2 regions of the Paenibacillus sp. J22R160 genome follow, and region 2 is predicted to be linked to the other one. Evidence: riboswitches for the same ligand, from Rfam matches in the RefSeq annotation. Region 2 holds a riboswitch; the other holds the start of a gene.
The links. A riboswitch is a leader RNA that binds a small molecule or an ion and turns the genes downstream of it on or off. The one in region 2 is predicted to bind cyclic di-GMP.
Positions count from the first base shown of each region.

Region 1 (5,690 bases), on a different contig from region 2:
TCGACAGGTTATTACTTAAGCTCAGAGCAGCGGGAGTTCATTGTATTGGATCAAAGCCATGAAGTGGGATATTCGTGGAGCAGCAGATATGACTCGTTAACTTTGTTTACTCCTCGCATGTATAGCAGTTTGCCAGGTTTACCGCTAGAGGGAGATCCATGGGGCTACCCAACAAAGGATGAGATGGCAGCTTACTTACAACAGTATCAAGAGAAGTTTGCCATTCCCATCCAGCTATCAACAGAGGTAACAAGATTAACCTATCAATTAGGGAGATTCCTTGTAACGACGAATAATGGAGCATGGTTAGCCAAGCAAGTCGTTGTGGCTGCGGGTCCCTTTCAAACCCCATTTATTCCTCCGATTGCACAATCACTGAGTTCAGAAGTTTTTCAACTACATACCTCCGACTATCATAATCCCGGAATGCTGCCACAACAGGGAGAAGTGCTCGTAATCGGCGGGGGAAATTCCGGAGCGCAAATAGCGCTTGAGATCTCTCAGCAGAGAAATGTTTATTTGTCATTGGGTCATGACATCCAGTATTTGCCCTATCGTTTATTCGGAAGAAGTCTTTTTTGGTGGTATGAGAAGGTCGGGATATTGCGAAAAAGTCCAGAGTCATGGGTCGGGCGAAGATTTATTAAAAAGAAAGATCCGCTCTATGGCTTTGAACTTAGGAATGCAATAAGCAGTGGAAGGGTCAATTTATTAGCGAGGACAACAAATGGCAGCGAGAAACAGTTGAAATTTGCCGATGGCTCATCTCTTGAAGCGGGAACGATCATATGGGCTACCGGGTTTCGGTCCAATTATCCTTGGCTTCATATTCCCGAGATTTTAAATAACAAACAAACGGTCATTCATGAACGGGGCGTTACGTTAATTCCCGGGTTGTATTTTGTAGGTCTACCTTGGCTGTCCTCCCGAGGGTCTGCATTAATAGGATGGGTACATCGGGATGCCAAGTTCATTTGTCAAATGATTAAACAATATGAGGATCAGTATGCAAATGAAGATTATTGCTACGAGGATTTACCCTCACACGGGAGTTGACATCTGGAAGTTATTTGGTTCACTTCTAGACCAGGTAAGAAGGTCTAAGATTGACAAATGTCTGCAAAAAGATCAACAGCAAAGAATGATCGTAGGGGACATTTTGCTCCAATTTGTGCTGCGTAACGAACTATGTAGGATTGGAAAAAGAAGACCTAGCGTCATATACAATCCATTAGGAAAGCCATCCCTAAGCGACTGGCCAGATATTACTTTTAATATTTCTCATTCCGGGGAGTGGGTCACTATTGTCCTTGCTTCTTGTGAGGTAGGGATTGATGTTGAAAAGCAAGATCCGCGTTTTGTTAATTTGGAGGAATGTATATTATCTCCTTCGGAACGCAGGGAATATCGTACGATTCAAGATCGTGAGGCCTTTCTTTGTGAACACTGGGCGATGAAAGAAAGCTTCGCCAAACTGATAGGCGTCGGACTTGGTTATCCATTTACGGAGGCATCATTTGATAAGTTCACTGCAAGTGAAGCCGTAACCATTTACGAGAATAAATGCTATTTTTGCAGAACCTTTGTGTTGGATGCGCTGAACAGCGAGAAGCCGTATCATTTAGCGGTTTGCAGTGAAGCCTATAACTTCCCTGATGAGTTGACCATTCTTCCTTTTGATAGTTTAAAATTATGGGCACTCAGTGCCGCGAAAAGTGTTTAAAACAGGCTTCCCGTTCGATTACGGGGAGCCTGCTTTTTATTCGACAAAAAATTATAATTAAGGACACGAATAGCCTTTTTTCGTGTATAATGGGTTCTTGATCTCATTTTCTTAACCTATGGTAAATTAACAGCGAGAGGAGTTCTGACAGATGAATCGGTTACGCGGTTTTCTTGGTTCGTATCATCCGATTGTACATACGTTAATTTTAGGAACGGTTATGGCCAGGGCTGCGTCTTCCATGAGTCTGCCTTTTCTAGCAATTTACTTAGCTAAGCATACGTCGATGAGCGCGGTAATGATCGGGGCCGTTATTGGAATGGGCGCCTTAGCAGGAACAGTTGGAGGATTTATTGGTGGTAACTTATCTGACCGATTCGGCAGACGCGTCATCATGCTGGCTGCTCTTTTTGGATGGGGGGTTGTGTTTCTAGGCTTTAGTATTGTGAAACTGCCGATTTTGTTCATGATGCTGAATATGCTTAACGGCTTGTGCCGCTCCTTCTACGAACCAGTCTCTCAAGCGTTGATGGCGGATTTGACCGAGCCGGCCAAACGACTCAGTGTGTTTTCAATGAGATACATGGCGATTAATGTCGGTGTTGCTGTAGGACCTTTATTAGGGGCCTTTTTTGCAACGATGGATGGCTCACTGCCGTTTCTACTGACTGGAATCGTATATTTTCTCTATGCGGTTACACTTTATGTTCTCCTCATCGTTTTTGGCATTAAGCAAATAGAAGGGGAGAAGAAACAACCGGTTACGTTTGTCTCCGCTTTGCGGGTCATCCAACGTGATGTCACGTTTCGCTACTATATTCTGGGCGGAATTATCGGGGCTATCGGCTACTCGCAAGTCATGGTGACACTATCGCAATATTTGGAACAGAATTTCACTGAAGGTGTGAGAATGTTTGCTGTCCTTATGAGTGTCAATGCTATCGTGGTCATTGCAATGCAGATTCCTCTTACACGGATCTCTGATAAATACACACCACTTGCAGCCATTATTTTTGGCAATTTGATGTTTGCGTTAGGGGATATCGGTTTTGCGTTCTCGCACTCGCTAATTCCAATGATTGCTTCAATGGCGATTTTTACTCTAGGCGAAATTTTGAATTATCCCGCGGCGAGCATGCTGATTGATAAGCTGGCACCTGAGCATATGCGAGGTACTTATTTCGGTGCACAAACCTTAACAAACGTAGGTCACTTTATGGGACCATGGGTTGGAGGCTTTTTGCTTGTGACGTATGGGGGTACTACGCTTTATCTCATCATCGCCTTTGTGACACTTGCGGGCTCACTCTTTTACTGGAAAGGCGCCAATAATCTACAAATGCTTTTGAAAAACAGGTCGAAAAAAGAAATTTTTTGATAGATCTTGCAAAAATAGTTCTTGAGAACTATACGATTTCAAAACAACTTCCCTTATTCTTGAGAGTGTAGTTATTTCTTGCAAAAGACTTCACAACACATCTCGACAATGGCAAAACTGACGAAAGTCAGTGACGCAAAGCTATAGGGGCTACCTTGTTCCTGAAAAGGACTTGTTGCCAGCCAGCTGCCGAGCGATTGGGTATTCAACTTAGAGCCCCTCCGATCGGTACACTATGGTGGGGTTTTTCTCTGTCATAACTTTCATAAACAATGGATAAAAGGAGGACCAAGCAGCATGCAGTCTGAATTACATGAAGAGCAAAAAGTAACATCACTTTGCGGCAATCATGTTGCCCGTTTGGTGCCATCCTCGGATGGACCAAAGCTATTGATTAATTTAGAAGAATACGCACTTAATGAAGCATGTTGGGATGTTGAGATGTTTCAGGGGAGAAGCAACAGCATTTTGATTTTCTACTGGAAAGGTGAAGTTAAGCTTTCCGTGAAAATGCCTCCGATGCCTCAAATTGAGGCTTTTATGACTAGACTCTATCAAATTTTGACGTCCAAATTAAGAACGGTTCAGCCAGTATAGGCGAACTGTTCTTTTTTTTACATCCGAAAAGCCCTGACGACAAAATGATTGTCACAAATCGACAGGTGCTGATATAATGGAACACATAATCATACATAGTTCTTAAGTACTATTCAGTAGGGGGCTTTGCGTTATGAGATTAATTACGCGTTCGGATTTTGACGGTTTAGTATGCGCAATGCTTTTCAGAAAGTTAAACATGGTTGATGAAATGAAATTCGTTCATCCCAAAGATATGCAGGATGGTTTGATCGAGGTTACCGAGAACGATATTTTGGCCAATGTGCCTTATGTTGCAGGCTGCGGATTATGGTTTGATCACCACTCCAGCGAACTTGAGCGGATGGGCGAAAAGGTGGCATTCAAAGGGGAAACCCGCATTGCACCAAGTGCAGCACGCGTCGTTTATGATTATTATGGAGGGCAAGAAACCTTCGGTGATATTGACGATATTATGCAAGGCGTAGATAAAGCGGATGCAGCACAATTTAGTAAAGATGATATTTTGAACCCATCCGGTTGGGATTTGTTGTCATTCATCATGGATGCTCGGACGGGTTTAGGACGTTACCGGGACTATCGAATTAGCAATTATCAGCTTATGGAAGAGCTTGTGGATCATTGCGACGTGATGACGGTTGATCAAATTATGGAGCTTCCGGACGTGAAGGAACGGGTGGAACGGTATTATGAACTAGATGCTCAGTACCGTGAAATGCTTATTAAGCATACCTGTACAGAAGGAAATGTGATCATAACGGATCTTCGGGACGTTGAAACGATCTATCCCGGCAACCGATTCATGGTTTACGCGCTTTTTCCAGAGCAGAATGTATCCATATGGATCGTGGACGGGCGCAATAAACAAAATTGCGTATTTGCTTGCGGGCACAGCATCGTGAATCGCTCCTCCCAAACGAACATCGGGACTTTGATGCTCCAAAATGGCGGAGGAGGTCACCACGCAGCAGGCACTTGTCAGGTTGAATATGCGCAAGCTGAGAATATTTTGAAGAAAATTGTTGAAACGATGAGAGCAGACGGATAAAATAATAAACGAACCGCAGGATGGGGAGTTCCCGGAATGCGGTTTATTTACGGAGCCGGGGGGGGGCGTGTTAGTGAAAATCGATCGCATTCATCATGTGGCTATTATTAGCTCGAATTACGAACGGTCGAAGCATTTCTATGTTGAACTACTAGGAATGACGATCGTCAATGAGTCGTACCGGGCAGAACGTGATTCCTATAAGCTGGATTTGCGCATAGGAGAAACAGAGCAGCAGATCGAATTGTTTTCGTTTCCTAATCCACCATTAAGAGTGAATAGGCCAGAGGCGCGAGGACTTCGGCACTTGGCTTTTGTTGTTGGGAATATGGACGAAACCGTCAAAGAACTAGAAAGCAAGGGAATTGCCGTTGAACCGATACGAATTGATCCCATAACAGGCGATCGGTATACGTTTTTTGCAGACCCCGATGGACTCCCGCTAGAGTTGGTGGAACATGCCGAACGATGATTTATCAAAAAATGAACAAAAAGCGAAATTAGGTTTCGCTATAGGGTGCTTATGGAGTATCCTACTGTCTATTCCACTCTGGGCCATAGTGATTTGGCTTTTGATGAAAAAATAAATCCCTCTAACGCTCAGCTGACCACAAGTCGGAGTAGCGATAGGGATTTTTTTATTGGATATCGGCGGTAAATAGGGGACTCCTCCCAAAATAAGGAATCATAATTGAACTCTTATACTCATGTGGCATTAATGTATTAACACTATAATAAAAATTAAAATATATGTAATTATTATTTGATACGCTTTTGCTGAGGAGGATGAGCTTGGAAGGAAATTTATTGAACTGCCTTTACTTATTCTTAGTGGTGTTTGCTTGCTACATAATCTTTATTTTACCGACACAATGGCTGAAAATTGAGCGGATTAAATACCCACTTAATCTAAATGTGAGAATTCTACAAATAAGTGATATGCA
Region 1 is NZ_JCAUAU010000001.1:748,757-754,446, reverse strand. Features, by position in the region: gene AC58UW_RS03220 (flavin-containing monooxygenase) at 1-1,056, shown strand, start outside; gene AC58UW_RS03215 (4'-phosphopantetheinyl transferase family protein) at 1,007-1,723, shown strand; gene AC58UW_RS03210 (MDR family MFS transporter) at 1,875-3,101, shown strand; cyclic di-GMP riboswitch class I at 3,202-3,295, shown strand; gene AC58UW_RS03205 (hypothetical protein) at 3,399-3,698, shown strand; gene AC58UW_RS03200 (exopolyphosphatase) at 3,832-4,746, shown strand; gene gloA2 (SMU1112c/YaeR family gloxylase I-like metalloprotein) at 4,820-5,218, shown strand; gene AC58UW_RS03190 (metallophosphoesterase) at 5,539-5,690, shown strand, end outside.
Region 1: another riboswitch for cyclic di-GMP. It lies ahead of AC58UW_RS03205 (hypothetical protein); the one in region 2 lies ahead of AC58UW_RS08550 (hypothetical protein).

Region 2 (5,690 bases):
TTTCGATTGAAGAGAAACCCAATATACCTCGGTCGAATTATGCAGTCACTGGACTTTACTTCTATGATAATAAAGTTGTTGAGATGGCCAAGAGAATTAGACCTTCCGCTCGTGGTGAACTTGAAATAACTGATATTAATAAAGAGTATCTGCTTCTAGAGCAGTTAAATGTTGAGATACTCGGTAGAGGGTATTCTTGGCTGGACTCCGGTACACATGAATCTTTATTACAAGCTTCACAGTTCATTGAGACCATAGAGAAGAGACAAAGTTTAAAAATAGCATGTCTTGAGGAAATTGCTTTTAATAGAGGATACATATCGCGGGAGCAGCTTTTAAATTTGGCAGAGCCTATGATTAAAAATGAATATGGTAAGTATTTACTGAAAGTAGCCAACCAGGCTGTGAAAAGGAAGCCTATTTATGTCTGATGAGGAAATATATTAAAAATTGAAGTTATGTTAGAACTGCAAGAAATGAGGATGTACCTATTGTGAAAAAATTAAAACCTTGGATCCGCTGGACTTTATGGATAGTTTGTTCGGTATCTATCATATTATTTGTGGCAATAGGATATATTTATTACAAAATTCATTCTATTCAAGTGGAAGATGTGTTGAGACGACACGTACCTATTAGCAATAATGTCGTTGGAAAACAAGGAGAAGGGTTAGAAGATGGTAACAAAACATATTCTGCGACTCTTCCTTCTTTTATTTCTTCCCCTGTTGATAAAGCTAATGAATTTGCATCCAAACCCATCCAATCGCAAGATGCATTAGATGCAGCGGCTATCCTACTCAAATCAGGTCTTAGTCTGAAAGAAGTATATTACTTAACAGGTCAGGCAAGTGATAATCTTTCAAATAATGAAAAACAAAAAATCCGCGATTTACTTCTTTCTAAGCTTACAAAAGAGGAAATAGAGTCACTGAGAGCGATTACTACACCTTATGGAAAGGAGTTAAAAATACTTGACCCTAATTATCCAATTGAGTTAATTGGCGTGTATGACCCGGAAGAACGCAAAAAAATCCTTAGAGAGTTACAGGACAAGGGAAATTCGCAGAAAAGCCAACAAGTCCAACAGACGAATAATATACAAGAGAGTTCTGTTGAAGATGAAAAAGACCAGTTAACGGTTCAACTCCCGCCGTCGCCTGCTCCTACAAATCAGAAGATAGATCCAGCACTTCTCGAAACTTATAACTCCAAATTAACTTCATTGAAAGCCAGCTGCCAAGGAAATATCAACAATCTTGTTTCCGGTGTGGTAAGTGCGAAGAAAGGAAACAAAGATTTAGGTCTTAAAGAACTACAAAGCATGTTTATGCAAAAGTTTGTGGATGCGGAGTCGAAGTGCGATGCTAGCTTTAATGGGATTCTCTCGGATTCAATTAATGCGGGAGTAGGCTCTGCTGAGATTGATGGGTGGAAACAAACCTATTATTCTATGAAGCAAGCAGCGCAAAGTAGTGCAATTGGTCAGATAGAGAAAGCTCTTACAGCTAAGTAGTGCTGAGAGCTCACATGGAAACTGTAGGTGAATCATCATGGTAGGAACTTTCTCGGTATTAAACGGTGGGTGCTGACTTGTATAGTACTTTTGGTTCATTGTTGAATTGAATTAATAGTTCTAATGGCTGATGTCACATTTGTATCGTTTGCTAAAATAATCCTATATACGACAATCACATAAATCGTAAGACAATGGCAAAATTGATGAAAGTCAGTGACGCAAAGCTAAAGGGACTAAACTGGAAAATAACCAGTATGTCAGCCAGCTATCGGATACGGCCTCCGTCTGATTCTTATGTGGAACAAACTATTGGGAGGTAGAGTAGAATATGATTTGGATCATATTAAGTATTCTTTGGATTGTGGGGTGTGTTTTTTATTTTAGTTTATTTGCAATTGCTAAACGAGCAGATCTGATGGCTGAGGCTATGTTTGTAAATGAGATTCATGAACATGTTGGTTCCAATTCTAGTACTCATTGTTCGGCAGAAGAGGGTCAGCGATTTGAAATAGGAAATGAGAGCATTAGAAAAGTCTGTTTATTATAAAATTATTGATTAAGCACCCTATAGGGTGCTTTTTTATGTTTAAGCCTTTTTTAAGAAAGGAAAGTTTACAGGTATTTTGTTAGTAAATAGATAATTACAATCCACAATGGGATTGTAATTAGCAAGCCCCATAAACAGCCTTTAAACAGAAAAATGTGATCACTTTTGTTTTCATCGATACCATTGACCAATATGTCGCACCTCATTGTTTTATGCTTAAATACATTTGAATAGACGTATTAAAAAGAGATGTAGTATTTAACCAATGTAAGCAGCTAATGTGGTAATTCTCATAATTGCTCCTTTTTTCCTGCAAATTTAGATCTCATTTTTAAAATAACTATTTTATGATTAAACAAAGTGATATCAATACCACTTAGAACTTAGGATAGTACTAACTACCTATGTGTTGGCTGATGAAAAATTGATAGCAACCATTTTCAAAAAAATACGTTACAACCCAAATAACTAAACGAGGTGTCCATCTAGGTGAAAAAACATATCAAAGCAGCAGCAGGATTATCATTAGCTCTATTAATGGGAATGAGTACCGTGGCATCCGCCGCACAAACACCTGTTGATGTGGATGTATATCAAGTCCCAATGCACTTCACATTCGACGGTAAAGAATACGCGCCGCCGGAAGGTCAAATGGGTTTTATCTATGAAGGCAGTACTTATGTCCCGATCAGATTCATCTCTTATTCTTTGGATAAGGCAGTGAAATGGGACGCGGATACATACACTGTCACGATTTCCGAACCTAAAGAAACAGACAAAATTAACATCAAAGAGTACAAGCTCAACACGCAGGTTTATTCGAAAAGCAATGAAAAGGTAGACAAAACAAAGTTAGTATCCAGCAAACTAAATGTATACAAGGAGAAGGTTGCCTTTATTTTCGATGGTGTCGCGAAGAGCCCTTCTGAGGATTTACCAGGTTATATCTTCGACAGTAGTCTCTATGTGCCTATTCGTTTCTTCTCTGAGTCTGTGGGCAAAACGATTAGTTGGGATCCTGTGACCTATACGGTTTCAGCTGTGACGGCTCCGGATAAGAAGGATCCTGAGGTGAAGATACCGGAGACTCCTAAACCGGATCCTCAAGCTCCAGCAGCTGGAGGCGGAGGTGTAATCGGTGGTGGTGGCAGCGGAGGTGTAACGAAACCTTCGTATGATTCGATTACATCCGATACGGTGGCACAGTTATTACAGCTTCAGAAGAAAAGCCAGGATGAACTCACAGCGCTAAAGGATCAATATAAAATAACAAAAGATCAAAGTTTACTTGAAGAGGCAAATTCGAAAATCGCTCAAACGGATGAGGTTTTCAATCAAATGATGAACGATTTGACCACGAAGTTATCGGATAATGGATATGATACAAAGATTGTTGATACGTTTAGGGATGCCTATGAACAAAAAAAAGCGAGTGCTGAGGCAGATGCAAAAGCGGATGTCGAATTCAATTAACTAAGTAGCCGGGAACCTTCTGTAAATAGAGGGTTCCAGGTTTATTTTTCGCCCAATTTCAGCGAACTATTCACCAACTAGGCATTCACACACATACAGTGTATTAGGCATTTCAACTATACAAGAATGTGAGTGATCCTTTAATGACGAGACCTGAAGAACAAGAATTTCGTCCGCCGGTTGGTGGCGGTTTACATGGCGGAGGCATCGGACACGGTGGCATTGGTGGCCCTGGGCATGGCGGTATTGGCGGTGTTGGTGGAATCGGTGGCCCTGGGCATGGCGGTATTGGTGGTATTGGTGGCATAGGGCACGGTGGTATTGGTCATGGCCCTGGATTCGGACCTGGATTTGGTCACATTGGCCCCGGTTTCGGCGGCCCTGGATTTCATGGCGGTTTCTACCCCGGCGGCGGTTTCAACAATGCACTTCCATGGGTAGTAGCCCCACTTCTATACGGTGCGGCTGATCCCTACTATCCATATCCTCCTTACGGATATCCTTACCCCTACCCGCCTAATCCTTACTATCCATATGCCCCAGGCTATCCTGGCATTTAACACGATCGTTAGAACCGAGGACATTCTCTGAAGAGAATCCTCGGTTCTTTTTCTTATTTATAATAATTATTAAAAAGTATTGACTTTCATTTTAATTTATTTATAATAATTATTATCTGATATCGATTATCAGTGGACAAGCAGTTGAGCGGATAGAAAGGGTGCAGCGGCGATGTACGATGTCATTATTATTGGAGCAGGTCCGGCAGGAGCTTCAGCTGCCATATATACATCTAGAGGGAACTTGAAGACGCTGGTGATTGACAAGGCGCCGAACACGGGAGCTTTGGCCATCACGCACAAAATTGCGAATTATCCAGGCGTGACTGGAGAATTGTCAGGCAAGGATCTGCTGGATACGATGCGGGAGCAAGCAAAAGGCTTCGGCGCTGAATTCATTCAAACGACAATTACGGCTGTAGATGTGGAAGATGAGACGAAAGTCGTGTTTACGGCGGACGGTATGTATGAAGGCAAATCAATTATCATTGCAACGGGGTCGAAAGGACGCAACCGTATGCTTCCTGGTGAAGAGAACCTGCTAGGGCGTGGCGTTAGTACATGTGCAACGTGTGACGGAGCTTTTTTTGAAGGAAAAACGGTCGCTGTCATCGGTGATTCGGAAGAAGCGCTGGAAGAAGCCCAAGCATTAAGTAAATTTGCTGAAAAGATCCACTTCGTGGTACCGCGCCCCGAGCTGCAAGGCGTTCATCATACCCCGGAGATACCGGGAACGGACATCCTCTATAAAGCCAAACCGCTTGAAGTGATTGGCACCAATAAGGTAGAGGGACTTCGTATTCGCACAGGCGTTGGTACGGAGGAAGTTCTTGAGGTGGATGGCGTTTTCGTCTTCTTATCAGGCAGCAAGCCCGGGACAGACTTCCTGCAGGGCCAAGTTCCGCTGGATGAGGAAGGCTTTATGATTCTCGACAGTTCGATGCAATCATCGGTTCCAGGCGTTTTCGGCGCAGGAGAAGTTAGACGCACACCTGTTAAACAAGCGGTCGTTGCGGCAGCGGATGGGGCAATTGCGGCCATGGCTGTTGATAAATTTATTAATAAACGGGCCCAATTGATCCCGCAATATAAATAACCTTTAACCTACGAGGAGATGAAATCATATGTCTAATGTCATTGTTTATTCAAGCACGAATTGCCCTTACTGCCAGCAGTTAAAAAAATACTTAACTGATCAGCAAGTCGCCTATGAAGAAAGAAATATTGATTTAAATGATCAATTTGGTCAAGAGCTTCATGATATGGGCATGATGTCGCTGCCGGTAACGGTGATTGGCGAACACAAAATTCTAGGTCTCAACGTGACCAAACTCAAAAAAGCTTTGGCTGAAGTAACTGTCTAACTCATAAAAATAAAAATAGATATATAAAGAGGAGAGCGAACCATGACACAATTAACCGTACAACCTTCCCAATCTTTTGCTAAAATAGGGCTGCCAGCACCAACTTTTTCACTGCTGTCCACTAAAAATATGGAAACTTTAGAAGAAAAAATTTCACTTGAGGACTATAGAGGCAAATGGCTTGTTTTCTTTTTCTGGCCTTTCGATTTCACCTATGTATGTCCAAC
Region 2 is NZ_JCAUAU010000003.1:322,285-327,974, reverse strand. Features, by position in the region: gene rfbA (glucose-1-phosphate thymidylyltransferase RfbA) at 1-431, shown strand, start outside; gene AC58UW_RS08555 (hypothetical protein) at 494-1,516, shown strand; cyclic di-GMP riboswitch class I at 1,703-1,792, shown strand; gene AC58UW_RS08550 (hypothetical protein) at 1,848-2,066, shown strand; gene AC58UW_RS08545 (stalk domain-containing protein) at 2,556-3,539, shown strand; gene AC58UW_RS08540 (hypothetical protein) at 3,668-4,099, shown strand; gene AC58UW_RS08535 (NAD(P)/FAD-dependent oxidoreductase) at 4,272-5,195, shown strand; gene AC58UW_RS08530 (glutaredoxin family protein) at 5,224-5,463, shown strand; gene AC58UW_RS08525 (peroxiredoxin) at 5,506-5,690, shown strand, end outside.